DNA from 4 places in the Novosphingobium sp. BL-S-33 genome. Region 3 is predicted to be linked to each of the others. Evidence: riboswitches for the same ligand, from Rfam matches in the RefSeq annotation. Region 3 holds a riboswitch; each other region holds the start of a gene.
What was found. A riboswitch is a leader RNA that binds a small molecule or an ion and turns the genes downstream of it on or off. The one in region 3 is predicted to bind cobalamin.
Positions count from the first base shown of each region.

Region 1 (3,274 bases), on a different replicon from region 3:
CTGGGCCTCGATGACGCATGAGTACGTCTTCGATTACCGGCCGGGCCAGATCTACTGGTGCGCGGCCGATATCGGCTGGGTCACGGGCCACTCCTACGTCGTCTACGGCCCGCTGGCCAACGGCGCGACCACGGTGATGTTCGAGGGCGTGCCCAACTTCCCCGATGCGAGCCGCTTTTGGCAAGTGGTCGACAAGTTCGGGGTCGAGATCTTCTACGGCGCGCCGACGGCACTGCGCGCACTGATGCGCGAGGGTGACGACTATGTGAAGAAAACCTCGCGCAAGAGCCTGCGCCTGCTCGGCTCGGTGGGCGAACCGATCAATCCCGAGGCGTGGGAATGGTATCACAAGGTCGTGGGCGAGGGGCGCTGCCCGATCGTCGACACCTGGTGGCAGACCGAAACGGGCGGCGCGATGATCACGCCGCTGCCGGGCGCCACCGCGCTCAAGCCGGGTTCGGCCAGCAAGCCGATGTTCGGCGTAAAGCCGATGCTGGTCGATAACGACGGCACCGTGCTCGAAGGCGCAGCCGATGGCTGTCTGGTCATCACCGACAGCTGGCCGGGGCAGATGCGCACCGTCTGGGGCGATCACGCGCGCTTCTTCATGACCTACTTCTCGACATTCGCGGGATGCTACTTCACCGGCGACGGCTGCCGCCGCGACGAGGATGGCTATTACTGGATCACCGGCCGCATCGACGACGTGATCAACGTCTCCGGCCACCGCATGGGCACGGCCGAGATCGAATCGGCGCTGGTGGCCCATCCGGCGGTTGCCGAGGCGGCAGTCGTCGGCATGCCGCACGAGATCAAGGGGCAGGGCATCTATGCCTTCGTCACCTGCAATGCCGAAGTCGAGCCGGACGAGGCGCTGCGCAAGGAACTGATCAAGTGGGTTCGCCATGAGATCGGCCCGATCGCTACGCCGGACGTCATCCAGTTCGCGCCGGGCCTGCCCAAGACCCGCTCGGGCAAGATCATGCGCCGCATCCTGCGCAAGATCGGCGAGAACGACTTCTCGAACCTCGGCGATATCTCGACGCTTGCCGATCCCTCGGTGGTCGAGAACCTGATCGCCAACCGGCCGCAGCCGGCAACTGCATGACCGGACGCGGAGGATGCCCGGGAAAGCCCGGTGCATCCTCCGCGTGGGTTCAGCCTGCGTCGGTGGCCACCTCGATGGCGTCGAAGTCACGCCAGCGGTAAACGGCGTAGCTCAGCACCCAGCACAGCACGAACAGGCCGATAATAAGGAAGCCGAGCGTGTTGAAATGCTCGGACAGTGCGCTGACGCCGGACCAGAAGCCGCCTTTCAGCCCGAACTTGTCGACCAGCAGCGCCGCCGTCTGGATCGACCCGATCACCAGCGCCACAAGGGCTGAGATCGAGGTGATCGTGATGTTGTAGTAGAGCTTGCGGATCGGCTTCACGAAAGCCCATTCGTAGGCGCCGAGCATGATGACCCCGTCGGCAGTGTCGATCAGCGCCATGCCCACGGCGAAGAGCACCGGGAACACCAGCACCGTTCCGAGCGAAATGCCGTCCGCCGCGTGAGCGCCCGAAAGGCCGAGGATCGCCACTTCGGTCGCGGTATCGAAGCCCAGGCCGAACAGGAAGCCGAGCGGGGCCATGTGCCAGCTCTTGCGTACCAGACGGAACAGCGGGCGCAGGATGCGCGCCATCAGGCCGCGCCCGGCGAGCAGGATGTCCAGATCCTCCTCCGCATAAGTGCCGCCGCCACGAACCTGCTGGAAGCGAGACCACACGCCGCGTAGGATCGCGAGATTCATGATGGCGATGGCGAAAAGGAAGCTGGCCGAAACGACCGTGGCGATAACCCCGCCGGACTGACCGAATGCCTCGAAATCGTCCAGCGTGCTGGCCGCCGCCGCGATCGTGGTCGCCGCGATCAGCACGATGGCCGAGTGCCCGATCGCGAACCACAGCCCGACCGTGAGCGGGCGCTGCCCGTCCTGCATCAGCTTGCGGGTGACATTATCGATCGCGGCGATGTGGTCGGCGTCCACGGCGTGGCGCATGCCAAGGCTCCAGGCGAGCACGGCGGTGCCGAGCATCACGGGATTGCCGTGGAACGCGCCGAACGCCCAGAGCCAGGTGGCGACGTTCGCGCCCACGAGCGCGGCAAAAAGCACCGCGACCCGACGGCGCAGGCGCGGTTTGCCGGAAGGCCCCTCGGCCGCCGTTGTTCGATGCGAAACAGAACTGACTTGCATTCGTGAATACCCCGTCGGCGTCAGCGACTTTCGGGGAGGGCCTCCGCGCGAACGGCCGGCCTGTGCGCCGGACGGACGCCGTCCAGCGCCCGGCACGCATGCCGGTGCGGCCCTCGCCGCACGTGCGTCGCTCAGACGGAGTTACCGTGCCACGGCCATCCCCTGGGCCAGGGCAAGAGCGACCAGACGCCGGCAGGTCTCCTGGCTTGCGGGTCAAGGCCTCGATGCACGGCCTTCCCAGGCCCCGCATGACTTAGCGTCCGGCCCAGTGGCTGCGGCAAGGGCGCCTTGCCCTGCCGCGATGTGCATCGCGCTCGCCGCTTACAGTTGCAGGGACAGCCTCGGTTTCAGACGCAAGGTCCTCACCGCGTTCCCTTTTAAGCCCCTTTCGGGACACCGGCGCGATCAGTGCCGAGACCCTGAAAGCGTCTCGACGGCCGCTTTGGTAGTCTCGGCGGTGCATCAGGGCAAGAGCGCTTCACGAGCCGGAACCGCCTTCGCATTTCGGCGCCCGGACCAAATGGGTCGCGATTTTTCCCGATCGGAAGGTGATTTTATGAGCGTAAAAATGATCCGCACTCTACAATAGGCAATTACTGCGAGTGAAATCATTAAGAGTCGATGGTGAATCCGGCTGAATTTCATGTGAAATAATATTCTCCTCGAGATGGTGGATCATATATTTCTGACTCACAGTAGCGACACTTGAATAGGAGAGGCATTTCGGGAGGCTTCCGACGCTCGAGGGTGCAAGAAACGAGCTTTTTTCTGAACTTATCGCAACTTGTGACGGGATGCTGGCGCCGGCCGTCTATGCGCGCATCTACGAAACCGCCCAACGCGGCGGTCAGATCGTCGAAGTCGGCACGGCCATGGGGGCGGCCACGGTCGCACTCGCGCTGGGTTTGCGAAATTCGGGCAAATCTGGCCATGTGTTCACGTTCGATCCGATGACAGGCGGCCCGAGGCGATCGTTGAACTCGCCAGGGAAACGCATCGCGCGAATAGAGGCCAATCTGGCGCGCTACGGTGTCCAG
Region 1 is NZ_CM166474.1:2,579,484-2,582,757, forward strand. It holds gene acs (acetate--CoA ligase) at 1-1,108, shown strand, start outside; gene AC1VVM_RS12100 (HoxN/HupN/NixA family nickel/cobalt transporter) at 1,158-2,237, opposite strand; cobalamin riboswitch at 2,412-2,653, opposite strand; gene AC1VVM_RS12105 (class I SAM-dependent methyltransferase) at 3,032-3,274, shown strand, end outside.
Region 1: linked by a shared signal. The riboswitch ahead of AC1VVM_RS12100 (HoxN/HupN/NixA family nickel/cobalt transporter) and the one ahead of AC1VVM_RS20725 (cobalamin biosynthesis protein CobG) in region 3 are both predicted to bind cobalamin.

Region 2 (3,274 bases), on a different replicon from region 3:
GCCTCGCAAGCGGCGTCATACAGCAGGGCGCGGCACTCGGCCTCGCCCACCATGAAGAGGTCGAGCTGATGCACCGGGGCACCGCTCGCTGCTTCGAGGATCATGGGATCGAGGAAGTCGGGCCCGCACTTGAACACGCGCACGCGCCGCCCCTCGCGGGCGTGGCGGCGGGCGAGCGCGGCGGTGACGAGCGTCTTGCCCTGCCCCGAGGCGGGCGCGGCGACCAGCAGGGCAGGGCAGGCGGTCACTTGCGGCCCTCGTGCAGAGCCGGACGCACCGTCACAGCCAGCGCCCAGAGCGCGGCGGCGATGCCCGACCACAGCAGCGTGGAGAGGAGCGTTGTCGGGAAATAGCGCCCGATACGCGGCAGGAACCCGGCCAGCGTCGGATCGGGGAAACGGCCGCCAAGGAAGTAGAACCCGCCACTCGACAGCAAGTGCGAGGTGAAAGTGGCGGCGATCAGCAGCACGGCCATGGCAGGCAGGGCGGCAAGGCGGTCACCGAGCTTCGCCGCCGCCACGCGCCCGGCGAGCCACATCACGCCATAGGCCGGGACCAGCATCGCGTAGGCCGGGGTAAAGCAGAATCCGGAACCGCCCAGCACCGAGATCACCACGACATCGATCGCATAGCCGAGCGCGAACAGCGCGGCGAAACCGATGACACGGCGGACGAAGAAGCCGAGCACGAAGAAGCTCGCAAGGTCGGTGTCTGGCAAGTGGACGACCTGACTCAGCGAATTGGTGCGCGTCACCAGCATGACGGCGGCGAGCGCGGCAAACACGAAGAGGCTGACGCGGGCGGATGGCGGATTGGCGGAACGGTTCATGGTCTGGGATCTCCCAAGGCGGTTGGGGAAAGGCGTGCAGGAAAGGCCCCGGGCGATATCGCCCCGGCGAGAGGATCAGCGGATCGGTGTCACTCTGGCAGGCTCCTTTCGACACGACTTCGACTGTCGTCTCGCCAGGGCTGCTTCCCGCTACGGGAACCATGCCCTCGTCCGCCCGGTGCATCCCGCCCGCGCAGAGGAACGACGGCAAGGGGCCGGTTTCCTGACTTCCCGGATCGTCGCGCCTTCCGCCGCCTTCTCGGAACCGTCCGGTCCCAATGGCGCGTGGCGGGGCGCATCCCCGGTTACAGTTGCGGGAGCAGTGCCGGCCTGTCCCGCGAGTTTCCCCGCAGGTCCGGACTTCCCGATTAAGCCCTCTCGGGCACCCTTTGCAGGGGCGGACCTATGGCACTTCGCGGGCGCGCGCAAGCTTCGGGCACTTGCCAGCGGGGCGCCCGCACGATAGTTGCCGCGCCGCGACAGGTTCCTCGTAAGAGGATCAAAAGGGAACACGGGTTCAAGACCCGGGCTGCCCCTGCAACTGTGAGCGGCGAGCCGTGCGGCCATTTCGCCATTGGAGCCGAAGCCATTGACTTGGCAGGATTCTGAGAAGGCGGCCGAGACGGCATTGACCCGCAAGCCAGGAGACCTGCCTGACGCAGTCGTTCTTCGTCCGGACAGGGTGTGCCGGGTGAACGAGGGGGCTTTTTCCTCGCGCAACGACAGCCATTGCCTTGCCGGTGCTCGCGCTTCGGCGGGGGTCTTCGATGCTTGTTTGAAGGAAAACCCATGACGTTCCGGATTTTCGCCACCACGGTTTCGCTCGCGGCCCTCGCGGCGGCCTGCCCGACGATGGCTTTCGCCGACGAAGCAGATAGTGGCGACAGCATCGTCGTTACCGCGCTGCGCACCCCGCTGGCGGCCGATCGCGTCGCCCAGACGGTGACCGTCCTCGACGACGCACACATCGTTTCCGCGCAGCCGATCGCCCTCACCGACATGCTGCTGCGCACGCCGGGCATCAGCCTTTCGCGCAACGGCGGCTACGGCACGACCACCAGCCTACGCATTCGCGGCGCCGATGCCGGTCAGAGCGTGATGGTGATCGACGGCATGCGCCTCGCCGATCCGTCTTCGACGGCGGGCGGCTATGCCTTCTCCAACCTCTTCACCGACGATATCGATCACATCGAGATCCTGCGCGGTCCGCAGTCGATCCTCTGGGGTAGCGATGCCATCGGCGGCGTCATCAATGTCACCACCCGTGCCCCGACCAAGCCGCTGGAAGGCAGCTTCGCGGTGGAAGCGGGCACGCACGATACCGTCTCGGCGCGTGCCGGCGTGGGCGGCACGTCGGATTCGATCGATTGGCGTGTCTCCGCCTCGCGCTTCACCACCGACGGCATCTCGGCCAGCGATCAGGGCACCGAGCCCGATGGCTATCGCCGGTCTGCGGCCAACGGGTCGTTCACATATCGCGTCGCGCCGGGCGTTTCGATCGATCTCAAGGGCTATTGGTCGGATTCGCATAACGACTTCGACGGCTTTGGAGGGGACTCGCTCGCCTATGGCGTGAACAAGGAGTGGGCGGGCTACGCCGGGCTCAACTTCGCGCTGCTCGATGGCAAGCTGGTCAACCGCGTGGCCGTGACCCAGACCGAGACCGACCGCCAGAACTTCGATCCCGCGCAGACCATTCGGCAGCTCACGTTCGATGCGCATGGCCGCGTGCGTCGCTACGAGTATCAGGGCACCTACAGCTTCTCGGACGCGGTGCAGGCCGTCTTCGGCGCCGAGCGCGAGGAGCAGCGGATGACCACCGCCTCGCCCACGGACAGCACGGATCCTTACGTGTTGACGCCCAGCAAGGCGGATACCAACAGCGTCTACGGCGAACTGCGCGTCAGCCCTGTGACCGGGCTCACCGTGAGCGGCGGCGCGCGTTACGACCATCAGTCGCGCTTCGGTGGCAACACGGTGTTCAGCGCCGGTGCGGCCTATACGCCGAACGCGGGCAAGACCGTGATCCGCGCCAGCTACGATCAGGGCTACAAGGCTCCGTCGCTCTACCAGCTGTTCAGCGACTACGGCGCGGCCAACCTCCAGCCTGAAAAGGCCAAGGGCTGGCAGGTGGGCGCCGAGCAGGGGCTTGGCGACCTGTTCCACGTCTCGGCCACCTGGTTCCAGCGCGATACCGACAACCTGATCGACTTCGCCTATTGCCCGACCAGCGGCACCCTGCCGGACATCTGCTACATCCCGGGCACCACCACCGAGCGCTTCGGCTACTACGCCAATGTTCGCAAGGCCCATGCGCAGGGCCTCGAACTGGCGGCGTCCGCCAAGTGGAAGGTGCTCTTCGCCGAAGGCAATTACAGCCTGATCGAGGCGGAGGACCGCACGCCGGACAGCAGCACCTATGGCCGCCAACTTCAGCGCGTGCCG
Region 2 is NZ_CM166474.1:1,341,400-1,344,673, forward strand. It holds gene AC1VVM_RS06345 (cobyrinic acid a,c-diamide synthase CobB) at 1-248, opposite strand, end outside; gene AC1VVM_RS06350 (hypothetical protein) at 245-829, opposite strand; cobalamin riboswitch at 1,026-1,234, opposite strand; cobalamin riboswitch at 1,294-1,500, shown strand; gene AC1VVM_RS06355 (TonB-dependent receptor plug domain-containing protein) at 1,619-3,274, shown strand, end outside.
Region 2: linked by a shared signal. The riboswitch ahead of AC1VVM_RS06350 (hypothetical protein) and the one ahead of AC1VVM_RS20725 (cobalamin biosynthesis protein CobG) in region 3 are both predicted to bind cobalamin.

Region 3 (3,274 bases):
AGGTCGTAGGCACCGTCACGCCCGGTCACGACCACGTCGGCGGCACCGGGATGGGCGCAGCCCTTGGTACAACCCGAAACATGCAAATGCCCGGAGACATGCGGCGCGAGGCGAGCGGCGAGCATCCGGGTTTCGACACTGGCTTGCGTACAGTCGGGCGCGCCGGGGCAGGCATCGACGCGCAGCAGCGAATGGAGGGGATCGATCGACAGGCCGTCGTGCTCGATCGGCCCAGGCCCCTCAGCCAGAAGGATGCGCCAGGGCGTCGTGCGAATGCCCGCCACGCCGGAGTCCTGCGCCAATCGCAGGAAGGCTTGCGCGCTCACGCGGCCGAAAGGCAGGCCATAGGCGGCGCCCATCGCGTGACGGCCGGGGACGGGCAGGGGCGCGGCGAGCCGGGGGGCGGCGGTTCCTTTCGCCCAGTCCGGCAAGGGTGCGGAATGGCGCGCCATGCGGCCCGCACTTGCACCGCCGCTTGCCATGAACCAGCGCGCCAGATCGATCAGTGCGGTGACTTCCCCGCCCGGCGCCAGTCCTATGCCGGTAGAGCGTCCATCGGCGCGCAGCAGGAGCATGCCGTCGCGCCCGCGCTCGATCCGGAAATCGCCGGGTTCGGCGGACAGCATCGGCACAGGTCCGGCGTCGATGACGAAACCGGCCTTGCCCGGTAGTACGGGCAATTCGTCGAGGCGCTCGTCCAGTTCGCGAGCGATGCGATGGGTATCCTCGCCGGGGCGCCATGCGGGCGAGACGAGGATATTGCGCCGGGCTTCGCGTGTTGCGTCCGCATCCACGAGGCCGGTCTCCAGCAACCGGTCGAGCAGGCGCGGCCATTCGGCCTCGCTCACACCGCGAATTTGCAGGTTCGCGCGGCGTGTAAGGTCAAGCGCACCCGACCCATGCGCGAGCGCCGCTTCGCCCAGAGCCACGGCCTGAGCGGGCATCAGGCGGCCGAGACGCGGCTTTACGCGGACCAGCAGCCCGTCTCCCGCCATCATCGGGCGCCAGGCATCGGGGCACCATCCCCTTACCGTGCCGCCGCTTCGATCCCCTTCCAGCGGACCCAAAATCGCTCTCCGCGCGCCGGGCGAACGAAGGCGGGGCATACCGACATGGCCGGCCGACGCGCGGCGATGGGCAGGCGCGAACTACGCCCACCACCACGCGACCGTGCAGCCCCAGCCACACAGCTTCGTCGCCCAGACGGAGAAGAACCGTGCCGTGACCATCCCCTGGGTCAGGGCAAGAGCGACCAGTGCGCCGGCAGGTCTCCTGGCTCGCGGGTCACAGCTTGATACACGCCTTCCCAGACCGGCAACGCGCCGGTCCAGTGGCTGCCCTTAAAAGGGCGTGTGCATCGCGCTATCCGCTTACAGTTGCAGGGACAGCCGCGGATTTGGGGGCTACACCCCCGCACCGCATTCCCGATTAAGCCCCTTCGGGGGCACCGGCACGATCATGTCCGGCAACAGGCACGCCTGTCACCTTGCCGCCGCTCTATCGAATTGGCTCTGCCAAGCCAATAGCCGATCCATAGTCGTCGCGAACGCGATCACGCGCTACGGCGAGGCTTCCAGCCCTGCGACCGCATCGCGGCTCCAGCCGCCGCCCATCGCCAGATAGAGCGATACCCGTGCCTGCAACGCCGCCGTCCGCGCCTGCACGAGGTTGAGTTCCACGTTGAGCAGGCCGCGCTGGGCAACCAGCTGTTCAAGATAGGGCGAATAGCCCTCGCGGCGGCGGTTGGTGGCAAGGCGCAGGCCTTCGGCGTCTGCCGTGCGCTGGGCGGCCAGGATGGTCATGAGTTCGTCCGCTTCCCGGGCCGAGCCAAGCGCGTCCTCCACCTCGCGAAAGGCGGTGAGCGCGGCCTTGCGGTAGGCCAGCGCGGCATTGTCCCGCTGGGCGGCGGCGCTTTCGGCCCCGGCGCGCAGCCGTCCGCCTTCGAAGATCGGCGCAAGGATGCTGCCACCCAGAGACCACACTCCGATCGGATCACCCACCAGCAGCGAGGACCATACCAAGGCGCCGGAGCCGGTGAGTTGAAGCTGCGGCAGGAAACGCTTGCGGGCAGCGGCGAGCGACTTGTCGGCGGCAGCCAGTTGCAGCTCGGCCTGCGCCACGTCCGGTCGGCGCGCCAAGAGCTGGGACGGCAGGCCTTCCGGGATCACCGGCTCTGTCAGCAGGGCGAGCGAAGTGGCGCGCGCGACGCCGCCGGGCACGTTCCCTGCGAGCAGGCGCAAGGCATTTTCCTGCCGCGCCGTGGCTTCGCGCAAGGAGGGGATCAGTTGGGCGGTGGCCTGATACTCGGCCTGTGCCTGCGCAAGGTCCAGACGCGGCGAATAGCCCGCGCCGACCCGGCGCTCTGCCAGTTGCAGTTCCCGGCGCCGCGCGTCCAGCGTCTGTTGGGCAATGGCAAGCTGCGCGTCGAGGCCGAGCAAGGCGATATAGCCGTTTGCCGCCGTCGCCGCGACCGAGAGGCGGATTGAATCCCGCGCTGCCTGGCTGGCCAGCCACCCCGCGCGCGCCGCTGCCTGCTGGTCTGCCAGACGCCCGAAAATGTCTGCTTCCCACGCCGCCTGCACGCCCGGCTGCGCGATCTGCTGCACCTCTGCGACCCCGAAGGCATCGATGCTGCGCGAATCCGATGCCGAGGCTGCCGCGTCGACCGTGGGCAGCAACTGCGCATGGGCCAGCCGTTCCTGCGCGCGCGCGTCGCGGATGCGGGCGGCGGCCTGCGCGATGTCGATGTTGCGCGCCAGAGCCGCTTCGACGAGTGCGGTAAGCTGCGGGTCGCCGAAGGCCTGCCACCATGCGCGGTCGAGCGGCGCAGTCGGCCCTGCGTCGGTTCGCCACTCTGCGGGCGCGACCACGGGCTCCACGGGCGCGAGGGCTACAGGCGGTCCCGCGCAACCGGCAGTCAGCGCCAGCAGGCTTGCGACGATGGCAAGGCGCCGCATCAATCCCTCGTCGACACGGTGATCTCCACCGACATGCCCGGCCGCAGCCGCTGCGTGAGGGCCTGCCCGGGATCGATCTTGATCCGCACCGGAATGCGCTGCGCCACTTTCACAAAGTTGCCGGTGGCGTTGTCCGCCCGGAGCACCGCGAATTCGGAGCCGGTGGCGGGCGCGATATCCTGCACATGGCCCGTCAGCCGCGCGCCGCCCAGCGCGTCCACGCGGAAATGGGCCCGCTGGCCCACGCGCATGTCCCGCGTCTGCGCCTCCTTGAAGTTGGCGATGATCCACATGTCGTCCGGCACCAGGAACATGAG
Region 3 is NZ_CM166475.1:930,850-934,123, reverse strand. It holds gene AC1VVM_RS20725 (cobalamin biosynthesis protein CobG) at 1-1,067, opposite strand, end outside; cobalamin riboswitch at 1,246-1,467, opposite strand; gene AC1VVM_RS20720 (efflux transporter outer membrane subunit) at 1,560-2,957, opposite strand; gene AC1VVM_RS20715 (HlyD family secretion protein) at 2,957-3,274, opposite strand, start outside.

Region 4 (3,274 bases), 200 kb from region 3:
GCTGGTTCCCGAAACACCCACGTTGGCGGCCAGATGGATCCCGAAACAAGTTCAGGATGACGGGCATGACGGGCGCGTCGTACCGCGGAGCAAACTCCGCGGTACGCCTTGCATTCAGAATGTGTAGCGCGCGCCAATCTTGAAGGTGCGCGGTTCGATCACACGGCTCAATCGGCCATCGGTCGGTCCGTCGGCGTCGAATGCGGGAATATAGGATTCGTAGTAATAGGCGATGTCCTTGTCCCGGCTGTCGAAGATGTTGAGCACTTCGCCATAGATCTCGATCTTCTTGCCCTTCCACGCGGCGCGGGCGTTGACGACGGTGCTGCCCTGGTCGCGCACCGAGTTGTCCTCGACCAGCGGATAGGGCCCGAGATGGCGGACGCGGATGCTGGCTTCCCACGGGTCGAGCACGATCGAGGCCCCCGCCGAGGCGGCGTTCTCGAAGGCATTGGGAATGCGATCGCCATTGTCATAACGCGAGTGGTTCTCGGTATAGTTGCCGTCGAGCGCCAGCCACGGCAGCGGACGCCAGAAGGCGACCACCTCGTAGCCATGGCGCTTGCTGGCGCCGGTGGGCTCCACCGCGTTGGAATCGCCTACGAAGCGCAATTCGCTGGCCACATCGAGCCACCAATACGTGCCCGTCAGCGAGAACTTGCCGATCTGGAGGCGGCCGCCCAGTTCCTTGCCGGTGCCGCGCACCAGCACGGGCACCGGCGTATCCACATTGACCGCACCGCGCACGTCGTTCGAATGGAAGCCCCGGCCCCAGTTAGCATAGACTTCGAACTGCGGCGTCACTTCATACGCGGCCGAGAACTTGGGCGAAACGATGGAATCGTGCCCGTTGCCCTCGCCGAGCGCGGCGGCCGCCGCATCGCGTGCGCGCACCGAATAGTGATAGTAATCGCCGCGCAGCCCGCCGGTCAGGCGCAGGCCGGGCAGCGGCTTCCACATCGCTTCGCCGTAGAGCGCACCGGAAAGCTCTTCGACATGATAGCGGCCGAGCGAATAGAGCAGCTCTCGATCCGCCGTGCGATTCACGCCGACGCTGCCAATGTGGTCGTAGCGATTTTCGGTTCCGACAGTGAATTGCAGGCTATCTGCAAGCTCCCACTGCTTGCGCGCGGTGAGGCCGGTGACCCAGCGCTTGTCGTACTGCTCGATCTGCGCGCTGGTGCCGTCCGGGTCACTGTAGGTGGGGTTCGAGTACATGTTCCAGTCGTAGTACTGGGCGTAGAGGTTTGCGCTCCAACTGGCCTGCGTCACGCCGACATTGCCGACGAAACGCGTGGTCCGCCCGCGCGCGGAAGGATCGGGCGAGCAAAACACATCGGGGCAGATGTCCGAGCCGATGATGCGCTCGGGGATCTGTTCGGTCGGCCGCCAGGTGGCGTGATAGGCGTGGAGCGAGGCTTCCAGCTTTCCCTCGCCAAGCGGCACCGCGTACTTCGCGAAAACCGCGTAATGGCGCAGATGCTCGGCCTCTTCCCAGGGCCCGTCATAGCGCTTGGCTTGCCCGACAAGGGTGAGATCGCCGCTGCCCAGATCCTTGATCGTGCCGCCCGCTGCGAGACGCCCCGCATTGTAGGAACCGCCTTCCACCGAGACCCAAGGCCGGTCGAACCCATCGATAGTGGTCATGTAGGCCGCGCCCGCCAGCGCAAAATCGCCGCCATCCGCGCGATAGGGCCCTTTACGGAAATCCTCCCGGGCGACGATCTCGGGGATCAGGCCGTTGAGGTCGAGATAGCCCTGCCCGTGGCCGTGCGTGCGCAAGTTCATCTGCACGCCGTCGATATAGGTCGTGAAATCGGTCCCGTGATCGAGGTTGAAGCCCCGCAAAAAGTACTGGTTTGCCTTGCCGCTGCCCGAATGCTGGGCGGCGACCATGCCCGGCACGGCTTCCAGCAATTCGGCGACGCGAAGCAGGGGGCGGACCAGCAAGTCCGAGCCTGCCACGCTGCCCTCACTGGCGGCATGGGCCTCACCGATCTTCGCCTCGCCGCGGCCGAAGACCACGATTTCTTCGGCGGTTCCAGCGTCCGACGCGGAAGGCGCGTCCTCCGCAAGGGCAGGAGTGGAAGCAATCGCGCACAGGGCCACGCATGCGCAAAATGCAGTTATACGGAAAGTCATCAATATTTCCCCGGCGTCTTGCGACTACCGGCAGAGACCTGCCGCCTGCGACGGTCGGCGCGCGTGGACGGCCGGACGCCCGAGGCGACCGTTACGCGAACCGATGCGGTCTCCACCGCTCGTTCGTCGCTCAGACGGAAAAATCACCGGGCCCCGGCCATCCCCTGGGCCAAAGCGAGAGCGACCAGACGCCGGCAGGTCTCCTGGCTCACGGGTCACGGCACGATGCACGGCCTTCCCAGGCCCCGCATGACTTAGCGTCCGGCCCAGTGGCTGCGGCAGGCGTCCTTGCCCTGCCGCGATGTGCATCGCGCTCGCCGCTTACAGTTGCAGGGACAGCCTCGGATTCAGGGGCGAGCCCCCTCACCGCGTTCCCTATTAAGCCTCTTTCAAGGCACCGGCGCGATCTTGCCCTTCCGGTCCACAGGACGCGGAAAGACGGCGCCTGCTAACTTGCCCCGCAGGCGGACGCAAGGGCAGGAAGCGCGTTTCGGATTGTTCCGGCGATGTTTTCGGGCTGAGGAGATGTGTTCGGGGCGCTTACGGCTCGCACCGTCTGAGCGCTGCGGCGGCTTCGTCGAATGCCGTCCAGGTGCGCTTGGCAAGGCTCCCCCCGACGCTGCACCGCCGCACGCCCAGATCCGCGAAAGCGCGAATACTCGCATCGTAGTCGTGGATGACGACATTGACCGGCTTGGGCGCAACGGCCGACACCAGTTCGGCAACGGCGCCCAGATCGAGGATGAACGGCACGAACAGGCAATCCGCGCCGGCTTCGGCATAGGCGACCGCTCGGGCGATACTCTCCTTCGCAGTCATGCCCGGCACCCGGAAATTCTCGTTGCGGCCGATCAACATGACAGCCGGATCGATCGCATCGATTGCCGCCCGCGCGGCGGCAATGCGCTCTACCGCAAGGCCAAGGTCGTACATGCTATGGCCCGACCAATCCTCAATGGATAGGCCCGCAACGCCGGTATCCACCGCCAGCGCGACGTTCGCGGCCACCTCGTCCGGATAGTCGGCAAAACCGTTCTCGAAGTCGGCATTGACCGGCAGGTCGGTCGCGGCGACCAGCATGCCGAGATGGTCCAGCACTTCGTCACGGCTGAGCTGGCCATCGTCCCTGCCG
Region 4 is NZ_CM166475.1:729,688-732,961, forward strand. It holds gene AC1VVM_RS20000 (TonB-dependent receptor) at 115-2,142, opposite strand; cobalamin riboswitch at 2,319-2,559, opposite strand; gene AC1VVM_RS20005 (isocitrate lyase/PEP mutase family protein) at 2,683-3,274, opposite strand, start outside.
Region 4: linked by a shared signal. The riboswitch ahead of AC1VVM_RS20000 (TonB-dependent receptor) and the one ahead of AC1VVM_RS20725 (cobalamin biosynthesis protein CobG) in region 3 are both predicted to bind cobalamin.